DNA from 2 places in the Nocardioides exalbidus genome. Region 2 is predicted to be linked to the other one. Evidence: predicted binding sites of a transcription regulator. Region 2 holds the regulator's gene; the other holds the start of a gene.
What was found. The regulator LexA, encoded in region 2, represses DNA repair genes until DNA is damaged. The targets are predictions, from matches to a motif close to TCGAACANNTGTTCGA.
Positions count from the first base shown of each region.

Region 1: the regulator LexA is predicted to act here: its motif matches at 2,103-2,118, upstream of BLV76_RS10285 (HNH endonuclease signature motif containing protein).

Region 1 is NZ_FNRT01000002.1:2,079,208-2,085,368, forward strand. It holds gene BLV76_RS10275 (1,4-dihydroxy-2-naphthoate polyprenyltransferase) at 1-675, opposite strand, end outside; gene BLV76_RS10280 (MFS transporter) at 659-2,014, opposite strand; gene BLV76_RS10285 (HNH endonuclease signature motif containing protein) at 2,183-3,688, shown strand; gene BLV76_RS10290 (hypothetical protein) at 3,739-5,118, opposite strand; gene BLV76_RS10295 (NupC/NupG family nucleoside CNT transporter) at 5,271-6,161, opposite strand, start outside.
Region 2 is NZ_FNRT01000002.1:614,160-620,320, forward strand. It holds gene nrdR (transcriptional regulator NrdR) at 1-267, opposite strand, end outside; gene BLV76_RS03300 (hypothetical protein) at 612-944, shown strand; gene BLV76_RS03305 (hypothetical protein) at 972-1,466, opposite strand; gene BLV76_RS03310 (hypothetical protein) at 1,748-2,260, opposite strand; gene BLV76_RS03315 (LysM peptidoglycan-binding domain-containing protein) at 2,445-2,804, opposite strand; gene lexA (transcriptional repressor LexA) at 3,116-3,838, shown strand; gene BLV76_RS03325 (NAD(P)/FAD-dependent oxidoreductase) at 3,957-5,174, shown strand; gene BLV76_RS03330 (sulfotransferase family 2 domain-containing protein) at 5,243-5,965, shown strand; gene BLV76_RS22765 (DivIVA domain-containing protein) at 5,965-6,161, shown strand, end outside.

The DNA.
Region 1 (6,161 bases), 1.5 Mb from region 2:
GAGGAAGGCGTAGAGGTAGCGGGTGCGCTCGTCACCGAGCCGGACGGCGAGCGTGCGCTTGCCGGCCACCGTGTCGGTGGGGATGTCGCGCAGGTTGTTGGCGACGAGGATCGCGCACGCGAGCGAGCCGATGCCGACGCCGGCGTAGAGGGCCGGCCACTCCCAGGTCTGCGTCAGCACGAACGTCGTACCGATCACCGCGACGAGGCCGAAGAAGACGAAGACCATGACCTCGCCGAGGCCGAGGTAGCCGTAGGGCGTCTTGCCGCCGGTGTAGAACCAGGCGGCGACGACGCACACCAGCCCGACGGCGACCAGCCACCACGCCGTGGTGGCGGCGAGCACCAGGCCGGCCACGCCCGCCACACCGAAGGCGGCGAAGGCAGCCGTCTTCACGGCCTGCGGGGTCGCCGTGCCGGACCCGACGAGCCGCATCGGGCCCACGCGGTCGGCGTCGGTGCCGCGGATGCCGTCGGAGTAGTCGTTGGCGTAGTTCACGCCGACCTGCAGCGCCAGGCTCACGACGAGGGCGAGCAGCGCCTTCCACCAGGCGAGATCACCGAGCGGCGCGCCGTCGACGTACGCAGCCACGCCGGTGCCGGCGAGCACGGGGGCGACGGCGGCGGGAAGGGTGCGCGGCCGGGCGCCGGCGAGCCAGTCAGCGGGTGAGGTCACCGGTGGATTCTGGCAGGGCGGGCTCGGGTTCGAGCATCGAGGGAGGTCCGGCGGCGACGACCTCCTCGGGGTCCGGCTTGTCGGCCCGGGCGTCGGCGAGGACGTCGGCCGGGACGTTGCGCTCGAGGAACCGGCGGCCGGCGTGCGCGGCGTAGTGGAGGCCCACCGCGCCCGACGTCACGATCGCGGCGATGGTGAGCCAGCCGTAGGCGCCCCAGTGCATCGCCAGGAAGCCGTAGACCGCAGGCGCCCAGAAGCGGCCGAGCGTGCTGCCGAGCTCGGAGACGCCCTGGTAGTCGCCGCGGCGTCGCGGGTCCATCAGCTCGGCCTCGAAGGTCCAGCCCGAGGCGGACAGGAAGAGCTCGGCCCAGGTGAGCACGACGTGGCCGAGGAAGAACATCACGATGGTGACCCAGCCGACGGTCTCGTGCGTGGCGAGCGTGATCAGGCAGGTGAGCACGAAGAAGACGGTGGAGAGGCGTACGGCTCGCAGCGCGGTGTCGACGTCGTGGATGCCCCGCGAGGCGAGCCGGGGGAGCACGATGCACATCACGGTGTGGGCTGCGAAGAGCACCGCCACCAGGACCTTCGGGGCATCGGTCTCGGTCACCAGCCAGACCGGGATCACCGTGTGCAGCAGCACCTGGTTGGTCCACATGATCCCGATGAAGAAGGTGGCTGCGATCCAGCTCCGGTTGCGGATCGCAGGGATGCCCTCGGGCTTGGCCCGCGGCTCGTCGCCACGGACGTCGTGCGTGGCATCGGGCAGTCGCAGGATGGCTGCGCTGTTGGCGACGTAGAGGATCGCGGTCAGGACGGGCGCCCACCGCAGCACGTCGGTGCCGAACGCGATCGCGCCGGCCCCGAGGAAGGCGCCGAGGCTGAAGCCGACGTTGAGCGCGGAGTACATGTAGGCCCGCGACTCGACCCGCTCGGACGGAGGCAGCACGTCGATGACGTACGCACCGTGCGCGGCGCCCCCGAGCGTGCCGGCCACCTCCATCACGACGGCGAGCGCGATGTATTCGGGGAAGCTGTCGATGAAGGGCCACGCCAGGAACAGCAGGCCCTGGACGATGGCGCTGAGCGACCACATCCGCTTGGGCCCGAAGTGGTCGACGAGCTTGCCGCTGGGCACCGCCACGATGAAGCTGGCGACCGCCGCCACCGTGAGCCCGATGCCGACCTCGGCTAGCGAGAGGCCGACCACCATGGTGAAGAACACCGCGGAGCCCGCCAGGAAGGTGCCCTCGCCCGACGCGAACAGCAGCGACTGGGTCGAGAGCCGACGGGCGAGGAGCGACGGCGGGGTGGCGTAGCGGATCAGTGCGGCGAACATCGAGGGACATTCTCACCGGTCTGGCGGGCGACGTCGCGCGAATTGATGCCGGGACCTGGGTCGAGATCCCTCGAGGCAGTCCGGCGAATCGATCACTTGATCGAATGTCGCAGATTCTCACATGGTTTCTGCAGGTCAGGTGTCGGCGGGCTCTGGGACAATGGATTCATGTCCATCACCAGTCTGGCTCCGCTCGCCGGCACGGCCTTGTCCCGTGCGGCGCTGGACCGGGCTGCTGCGGCGATCGGTGCGCGACGGCGGGCGGAGGTCGAGGTGCTGGAGTCCGCCCTCGCGTGGGCCCACGCCCACGTCGTGACCGACCTCGCCGACTCGGCGGGCTGGCGCTCGGAGACGATCCACGCACCCGGCAGCCGGGCTGCGCTGTTCGGCGAGCGGCCGCTGCCCATCGCGGGTCCGGGCGCGCCGCTGGTGGCGGAGTTCGCGGTCGTGGAGCTGGCCGCCGCACTGGAGCTGTCCCACGAGGCGACCTTTGTGCTGCTGGGCGACGTCCTCGACCTGGCCCACCGCCTGCCCCGGTTGTGGGCGCTCGTTCGGTCGCAGGCGGTGCCGGTGCGGCTCGGTCGCGAGGCTGCGCGGGAGTCGCGCGACCTGACCCCGGACGCGGCGCGGCACGCGGACCGGCTGCTCGCCTGGCAGCCCCGCCGGCTGAATCCCCACCGGGTCGGGGTCCTGGTCCACGAGGCGAGGTTGTACGCCGACCCGGACCGCGCGATCGCCGACCACGACGCAGCGCTGGCCCGCCGGCGCGTCGAGGTCCACCACGAGGAAGGCGCACTCGGCGTCAGCGAGGTGTTCATGAGCCTCGACACCGGTGACGCGATCGCGTTCGACCACACCGTGTCCGCGATGGCGACCACGATGAAGGCGCTGGGCCACGGTGGTGACCTCGGCGCTCGCCGCGCCCACGCCGTCGGGCTCCTCGCCGACCCCCAGCAGGCCCTCCACCTCCTCGCTGCGGCAGGCGGCCTCGACGACGATGACCCGAGGACCTGCGTCGCCGACGATGCCGCCCACGCCACCCCGTCACCGTTCCGCCGGCCGACACCTCCCGGCGGCGCCGGCGACGTGGCAGGCGCGGCCACGGGCGAGAGAGGGGGTGCGGCGGGTCAGGTGAGGCTGGTCGTCCACGTCACCGACCGTCACCTCCTCGCCCCAGCGAGCGCTGACCGGTTCGGCGTGGCCCGGTGCCCGCAGCTCGGCCCGATGCTCATCGGTCGGCTCCGCACGTGGCTCCTCACCGCCGGCACCGTGATCATCGAGCCCGTGGTCGACCTCGATCCCGCCGCACACCCGCCGGTTGATCGCCACGACCCACCCGCCCGGATGGCAGCCATGGTCCGCCACCGCGACCAGACGTGCGTCTTCCCTGCCTGCACCCGCCCGTCCGCGCAGGCCGACCTCGACCACATCGACGCCTACGTCCCGATCAGTGGCGACACCGGCGCAGGGCCGCCCGGCCAGACCCGGCCCGACAATCTCGCGCCCCTGTGCCGTCGGCACCACCGCGCCAAGACCTTCGGCACCTTCACCTACCGGCGCCGTGACGACGGGGCGTACGAGTGGACCCTGCCGTCCGGACGCGTCGTCACCACCGACCCGCCCAGGCCGAGACCGCTCCCGCCCGAGCACCGGCAACCACCCCGCAGACCCTGACCGCCCCACTGCCCGACACCACCCGGTGATCGGGCCACGGGCGCGCGCAGTCAGGGCTGGGTGTTCGAGTCGAAGTCAGGCGAGGGGAGTGACCCCGTCCGCGGCGGCGCCAGGCTCGCGCCGTCCTGAGAGGAGTAGTCGGTCGAGACGAGCGAAGTGCTCACATCCGGATCGACTTCTGGCGACTCCGACATCGCGGCGGGTCGGAGCTTGGGCGGCGCCGCGGACCACGCACGCAGTGATTCGAGGACGTCTCGGTAGAAGCCGTCGACCGACAGCAAGACTGAATCGATGAACGACCCACGCCCACGCCCTCGTTTGGTACCGAGTGTTGTGGTCGTCGCGAGCCGAAAGGTCCTGATCTCCTTCGCCGCATCGTGGATCAAGGTCGACGGCTCATCACGCACGACCGACAACAGCTCGGCGGCTTGCGAGCCCCTCGCGTGTGCCACGAAGGTCTCGACGCGGGTCGAGTCTGGGGCGGCCTTGAGCTGACGGACCAGCCAGTTCACCCTGGTGGTGGGTCGGCCCTCACGCGGCGCGTCCACGTCGACGTGGCATGTCACTCGTCCGGATCGGAGATCGGCCGTGACGACGAGGTCGCCAACTGTGTTGGGGATGCGGATTGCACCGGAGAGCTCTCCGGTCGCGCACAGGGCCTGCGCCAGACCCTGAGCGCGGATCGAAGGATCGGCAGTCTCCTTGCGGGAGAGAACTGGTACGACCTCGGTGCCGAGCTGACGTCCGAGCTGGAGGTTGGCAAAGCGCAGTAGTGCGTCGAATCGCGCCACCACTTCTGCGATGCCCTTGTCGGTCGAGCGCAGCGTTCCCGCCGACACCTGGTCGCGCACACCGACCCACGCCTCACCCATGTCATCGAACTCCAAGGCGCCGGACTTCCGGTGTTCGAGGTATCGGATCAGTTCTCCGAGGATCCATGCTTGGTCGGGGTCGGCGACCCCCCGAAACTCCTTCTGCATCACCGCATCGGCGAGTACCTGTGACCAAGAGACATGGTGCAGTGACACCTTGCGGAGCTTGCGCTTGTCCACCTTGGTGGGATGTTGGCCGGCGATGGCGGGAATTTCGTTCGAGATCGTGATCACCGCGTCAAAGCCTTGCTCACGAGCGATATCGAGATAGTTCTCGAGCTGTTCGGTCTCGAGGTTGTTCGCGCCGGTCTTCACCTCGACGAGCGCAGTCCAAGCCTTCGACCCGCGGGAGACTCGAATCAACCCGTCCGGGTAGAGCCTTCGTTCGCCAAGAACGAATGGGACCTCGATGAAGCACTCGAGACCGCCCGCTGGAGCGCCGAACGGCTTGACGAAGCCTCGACCGAACTCCTTGACCGCGGAAAGCACGGCGAGCAGAGCCGAAGTGGCACGGCGCTCCTGTTCTTCCGCGCCGTTGATCCCGGAGGTCGGGATCAAGCGCGCTTCGTGCCAAGACTCTTCTGCCACGGCTCCCCAAGTCGTCGAGTGCGACGGCTCTCGCGAGCCAGTGGGGGGACGTTAGCGAAGCGGAGCGGGTTGGTGGCTCATTTGGACCCAAGTCTCGCCTCGGCGCTCAGCTGACGCTCCCGCTACAGCGACAGCACGACTCCGGCGATCGCGGCGTTGGCGAGATTGGCGAGGGCACCGGCGAGGAGGGCGCGGAGCCCGAGCTGGGCGACCACGCTGCGCCGCTCGGGCAGGAGCGAGCCGATCGTGCCGATCTGGATGGCGATGGAGCTGAAGTTGGCGAACCCGGCGAGCGCGAACGTCACCACGGCGACGGTGACGGGGGAGAGCCCGTCGACCTCGGGTCCGAAGTTCGCAAAGGCCACGAACTCGTTGAGCACGGTCTTCTCGCCGATCCAGGAGCCTGCCTGGACGGACTCGGACCACGGGACGCCGAGCAGCCAGGCGAGCGGCGCAAGGGCTCGACCGAGGATGCCCTCGAAGGTGAGGTCATCGGCGCCGAACCACCCCCCGACCGCCGCGAGGATCCCGTCGGCCATCGCGATCAGCGCGATGAAGGCGATCAGGAGACCGCCGACGGTCACGGCGATCCGCCCGCCGGCGATCGCGCCTCGGCCGATCGCGTCGATCACGTTGGACGACTCCTCGTCGCGGACGTGGCGCACGTCGACCTCGTCGTCGGAGTCGACGGGCGTCGCACCCTCCAGCTCGTCGTCGTCCGGCGTGCTGTCGGGCCACATCACCTTGGCCATCAGCAGGGAGGCAGGAGCGTTCATGACCGTCGCGGCGAGGAGGTACTCCAGGGGCGCGCCGAGGAGCGAGTAGCCGACGAGGGTGGAACCCGCCGCTGCCGCGAAGCCGGCCGTCATCACCGTGAAGAGCTGTCCGCGCCGCAGGGACCTCAGGTAGGGCGCGATCATCAGTGGCGCCTCGCTCTGGCCGAGGAAGATCACCGTCGCGCCGTACATCGACTCGACCTTGCTGATCCGCAGCAGGCGGGACAGCGCACCGCC
Region 2 (6,161 bases):
CTCGACGTCCTGGCCGAGGCAGGCGAGCTGGGCGTCGGTGACCGGGCGGCCCTTGCAGGCCTTGCGGACGCCGGCGATCGCCTTGTCGCGGTTGAACGGCTCGGTCGCACCGGAGCGCTTGAGCACCGTGAGCTGCATCTTCTCGATCGTCGTGAAGCGGCGGTCGCACTCCGAGCAGGTGCGCCGGCGGCGGATCGAACCGCCGTCGTCGGCGACGCGGGAGTCGAGGACCTTGGTGTCCTCGTTCTTGCAGTAGGGACAGTGCATGGGTCCTCCTCTCGCGTCGTCAGGGCGCGCTTCGTACACCCTCATAACAGGGTGCGGCTTGGGGATGTTCCTGTGGACAACTAGCCTCAAGCTGTGCGCTTCGGCCTCTAGCTTGTGCACCAGATGTGGATAACTACAGCGGTGTAACTACTAGATGTAGTGGTAACCGTACGCCCCGACCACAATGCTTGGCAAGCGAATGCGGAACCTCTGCCGACCAATTTGGCGGCGCTCACAAAACTGCAGGTCAGAGCGATTTCGAGTCCTGTCGGGGCGGCGTGTCGACCCGTGTTTGTGGTCAGTTCGGGTGTCCCCCTCCGGTCACATGCGTCACACTGTTCCCCGTGTCCACGGGGAAGCGAGCAGGGTCGAGGCGTGGCACTCGCCAGCCCCGCTCCCTCAACCGCGCGGCGCTCTTCCTGGGCGCGGCGATCACCGTCTGCGTGGTCGCCTGGGGCTACCTCGTCTACGCCGCCATCGACTTCGGTACGGCCGCGCGCGGGGGCAGCTCAGGCGCCTGGGGCTTCATGGCCCTCGCCTGCCTCGGCGCGATCGCGTGCCTCTTCGTGGGGCTGCTGCTGGTCGCCCGGATGATGCGGGCCCTGGGGGTCACCTCGGCCCCCGACTCCCCCGCTCCTGCTCCTCGGCCGGTCGGCGGGAAGCGCGCGGCTCGCTAGCGCGGCGTCCGCTCGAGGACGTCGCGCTCAGCGGATGACGAGCTGGGGCAGCGCCTCGACGACCCGGAGGTCCGAGCCGGCGCCGGCGACGGTGAGCGCGTCCGGGATCGACTGCCAGTCGCCGTCGCCGATCCGGAACTGGCCCGCGTACGTGGTGTCGACGCTGACCACGACGTCGCCGGTCGCCAGGTAGACGTGGGTGACGTCGAGATTCGGGTGCGGGCGACCCGGGTTGGTCGTCGCCGTGCTCTGACCGTCGCCGAACTTGAAGGTGTACGACGGCATCGCACGGATCTCGACGCGGCGACCGGCCAGCGTGACGGTCCGCGTGCTGACCTGGTCGTTGGTCGTGTAGAAGTTCGTCTCGAGGTTGACCAGTGTCTTGCCGCCGGGCGGTTGGACGACGAGCTCGGACGAGGGCCACGTCAGGCGCTTGAACTCGCGGATAGCAAGCTCGGCGATGTTGACCTCCTCCACTTGGCTCTCGGGTACGCAGACGTCGCCGACGTCGGTGCCATCCATGTAGACGTCGTGGACGAAGCCCTCCTCCCCGTTCTCGAGACACTCGACGTGCTCAGCGCAGATGCCGCCATTGCTGCACTGGATCGTGACGACCCACGTGTGCCCATCTCCGGAGCCGGAACTCGAGCTGTAGTCGGCATACGTCCACTGGCATTCGGCATCTGCCTGTTCCCACCCAACGGTGATGCATGGCGATGGCTCGGCAGAAGCTGGACTCGAAACAGCTGGAGTGATGAGCAGGGCAGCCACCAGCACGAGGGCTCGGAGTGCATGAAAGGGCTTCACAGGATTCCAAAGTGGGTCACGACCCAATTGCCCGATGCCTTGCCAAGCGTGACTCTCAGCGTGGTGCGCCCTCCCGGCAGGGTTTCCGGGGCCTCACCCGGTCGCGAGATGACCGTGTCGGGTAGATCTTTCGTGAGGTTGAAGGTGGGAGGCGTCTTGCCGAGTTGCTTGATGCTCACGATGGTCGAACCGGCGAACTCGGCGCTTCCACCGGCGGCGTACACCTCGCTCACGTTGTCGACGAACGCCTGACAAGGCGAGCACTTTGGCGTCATGGCGTCGTACTCGGCGGTGTCCCCAGTCACCTGCATCTCGTCGCCCGCCTTCACCCAGCGCCGGATGAACTCCTCCGCGCTCTCGGCCTCAGGCGTCTCGGTCTCCGTCGGCTCATCCGTGGGCGTCGAGGTCGACGTCTCCGGCATCTTCGGCTTGGGCTCGGGGTCGTCGGAGCACCCGGCGAGGAGCAGGGGTGCGACCAGGGCGAGCGCGAGGGCGCGGCGTACGTGCATCGAGTGGGCCTTCCCGAGAGCGTTGAACGCAGTCAAGTTACCCATGACGGAGCGTCTCGAACCAGTGCGTCGGCAAAGCCTGTGGACAAACCGAAATGCGCCGAGGGGCGGGCACATGGCCCGCCCCTCGCCTTCCCCTTGGTCCACCAGCCGGGGTCGAAGCGGCTGATGGAGGCCTCTGCGCCTACTCGGTGACGACCGGGACGCGGAGCTTCTGGCCAGCCGTGAGGCTGGCGGAGTCGAGGGCGTTGAGCCGCTCGATCTGGGTCATCATCCCGCGGACGTCACCTTCGGTGGCGATGTCGCTGGCGATGCCCCAGAGGGTGTCGCCGGGGGCGACCTGGACGACCTCGGTCGGCACGGGCTGGCCGGCCGAGTCGGTGCCGACGGCACCGCCGGCCAGCATGATCGCCACGCCGAGGACGAGGAAGAGCGACGTCAGGAAGACGACGAGCCGGCCACGTCGCGTCAGCCGCACGGTCGAACGCGGGCGAGCGGTGGCGGGGCTGGCGGTGAAGACCGGAGAAAGGCTGAGGGTGCTCATGGTGTGGCCTCCTGGGGAAGATCAGCCGGGTGGAAGTTGTCGGAGGAATGTCTAGCGACAGCCACCGACAGTGGGTGGTTGTCGATCAGACGTTCGATCGAACAGGTGTACGACGTTAGAGCACGTGTTCGAACGATGCAAGACCCCTGTTGAACAAATGTTCGGCGTGTCGCCACCGGTCTCGCGCGACACGCGGCTTCGAACAGATGTTTGATCACGCCCCTCGGTTCGGGCTACGGTGCTCGCACAGCCGGCCTGGTCCGGCAGTCGCACCACCAGCCCGTCCAGACATGCGTCGAGAGGTTCCACAGATGGCCAAGTCAGACGACAAGAACGTCATCGAGATGCCCGACGGTCCCCCGGACGCGACGGGCCTGACCCCGCGCCAGCAGCGCGTGCTCGCGACCATCAAGGACTCCATCGAGTCCAAGGGCTACCCGCCGTCGATGCGCGAGATCGGCCAGGCCGTCGGCCTGACCTCCTCCTCGAGCGTCGCCCACCAGCTGCGCGTGCTCGAGAGCAAGGGCTTCCTCAAGCGCGACCCCAACCGTCCGCGCGCCCTCGAGGTGTTCCTGCCCGAGGTGATGGCCGCCCGTCGCTCGATCTCCAGCGGCGACGAGTCGAGCGTCGACGAGACCGGCATCGGCGACGTCTCGCCGACCGCGGTCAACATCCCCGTCGTGGGCCGCATCGCCGCCGGTGGCCCGATCCTCGCCGAGGAGCAGGTCACCGACGTCTTTCCGCTGCCCAAGCAGCTCGTCGGCGACGGCACGCTCTTCCTCCTCGAGGTCTCCGGTGACTCGATGGTCGACGCGGCCATCTGCAACGGCGACTACGTCGTCATCCGCCAGGAGCAGACGGCCGAGAACGGCCAGATCGTCGCCGCGATGATCGAGGGCGAGGCCACCGTCAAGACGTTCCAGCGCAAGGACGGCCACGTCTGGCTGCTGCCGCACAACACCGCGTACGACCCGATCCCGGGTGACAACGCCACGATCCTCGGCGTTGTGACGGCGGTCCTGCGCAGCATCTGAGCTGGGTCTCGACACGGGCGCGGGGCGCCCTGCTCAACCATCGCACGGGTGGACACCTCCACGGGTGTCCACCCGTTCGTGCGTTGAAACGGCCGTATCCGCCGGACACGATGGCCAGATGAGCGCCATCAAGGAGTCGTACGACTACGTCATCGTCGGAGCAGGCGTCACCGCTGCCAGTGCAGTGAAGGGGATCCGGTCCGGGGACGGGGGCGGCACGATCGCCGTGCTCGGGTCCGAGCCCGCGAGGCCGCTCTACCGCCCGGACCTGTCCAAGGACCTCTGGCTCGACGACGACAAGACGCTCGCCGACTCCGACCTGGCCGGCGACCTCGACGAGGACGACGCGGTCGACCTGGTCACCGACACGACCGTGACGGAGATCGATCCGGGCGCGCACGTCGTACGCCTGGCTGACGGGACGTCGGTGTCCTACGGCAAGCTGCTGCTCGCCACCGGCGCCGAGCCGCGCGTGCTCGGCATCGACCCCGGCCCGCGGGTGGTCTACTACCGCACGGCCGCGGACTACGAGCGGCTGCGCGCGTTCGCCGGGGAGGGCAGCCACGTCGTGGTCGTCGGCGGTGGCTACATCGGGTCGGAGATCACCTCCGCCCTCGTGCAGAACGGCGTGACCGTCACGCTCGTGCTCGACCTCGAGGACGTGCAGGAGCAGATGTTCCCGCGCGCGCTGGCCGCGACGCTGACCAAGGCCTTCGCCGACAAGGGCGTCACGATCGTGCACGGCTCGGTCGAGGGTGGGCAGGAGGAGGACGGCGGCGTCCGGATCAGCCTCGAGGACGGCACCGACATCACTGCCGACGGCGCGGTCATCGGCGTCGGGGTGCTCCCCCGCACCGGTCTGGCGGACGCTGCGGGGCTCGAGGTCGACAACGGCATCGTCGTCGACGAGCACCTGCGCACCAGCGCCGAGGACGTGTGGGCCGCGGGCGACGTGGCGGCGTACGACGACGCGCTGCTCGGCCGTCGTCGCGTCGAGCACGTCGACCACGCCGAGAAGTCCGGTGAGGCCGCCGGCAAGGCCATGACCGGCAGCGACGAGACCTACGACTACACGCCCTTCTTCTGGTCCGACATCCTCGACCACGGCTACGAGGCCGTCGGCGAGACGAAGAGCGACCTCGACCTGGTCGAGGACTGGAAGGACGGCGAGGTCGGCACCGGCGTCGTCTACTACCTGAAGTCCGGGCACGTGCGCGGCGTGCTGCTGTGGAACGTGTGGGACAGCGTCGACCAGGCGCGCGAGCTCATCGCCGAGACCAAGGACGAGCCGGTCGCCGACCCGGAGGCGCTGCGAGGGCGGATCGCGTTCGGCTGACCGGTCGGGGTCTCGATGCGCCTCGTTCGTTCCACGCGGGGCTGCTCAACCGCCTAGGCTGAGCGGCGATGTCGCGACCTGATCCCGAGCTGTTCCGCACCCGACCCGGCAACCGGCGCCGGCTCACGCCGCCCGGTGAGGCGGAGCTCGACCGGCTCGCGACCGCCGGCGAGGAGTCCGGCTGGCTCAGCCCCCTGGCGTACAACCTCACGATCAGCCACTCGCACCGGTTCGTCTGGTACCGCGTGGCGAAGGTCGCCACGCGCACGATCCGGCACCACTGCGAGAGCAACGGCGTGGTCCTCGACGTCGACCACGCCATGCGGATCCGCTACCCGTGGGAGTCGTACGCCGACTACTTCACGTTCGCGTTCGTCCGCGACCCGCTCGACCGCTTCGTGTCGGCGTGGCACGACAAGGTCGTGGACAACAACTACTACGACTTCGACCCGGCGACGCACGCGCGGATGCAGGTGATCGAGGAGTTCGCCGCGTGGACCGCGACCCACGACCTCGGCGCGGTGCCGGGCACCGACCAGCACCTGACGCTCCAGAGCCGGATGATCGACCTCAACCGCGTCGACTTCGTCGGCCGGCTCGAGACCTTCGACCGCGACTTCGCCGAGGTGTGCGAGCGGATCGGGGCGCCGGCCGTGCCCACCGCTCCGAAGAACCAGACCGCACCCGGCGGCCGCGACCGCCAGGTGTCGGCCGAGCTGCGCGACCTCGTGGCACGGATGTACCGCCGCGACTACCAGCTCTTCGGCTACCCGACCGACGTGGAGGCATGATGACGCTCGACCGCCCGCGCTTCTCGACCACCTCGCTGCGCGAGGGCTACGACATGCAGGAGGTCGACCAGGCCATCGACCTGATCTTCGAGAACCTCGAGCTCGCCGAGCCGCGCTTCGGCGCCGAGCGGATCACTGACCTGCGCTTCACCCCGGTGCGGCTGCGCCAGGGGTACGACATCGGCGAGGTCGACAC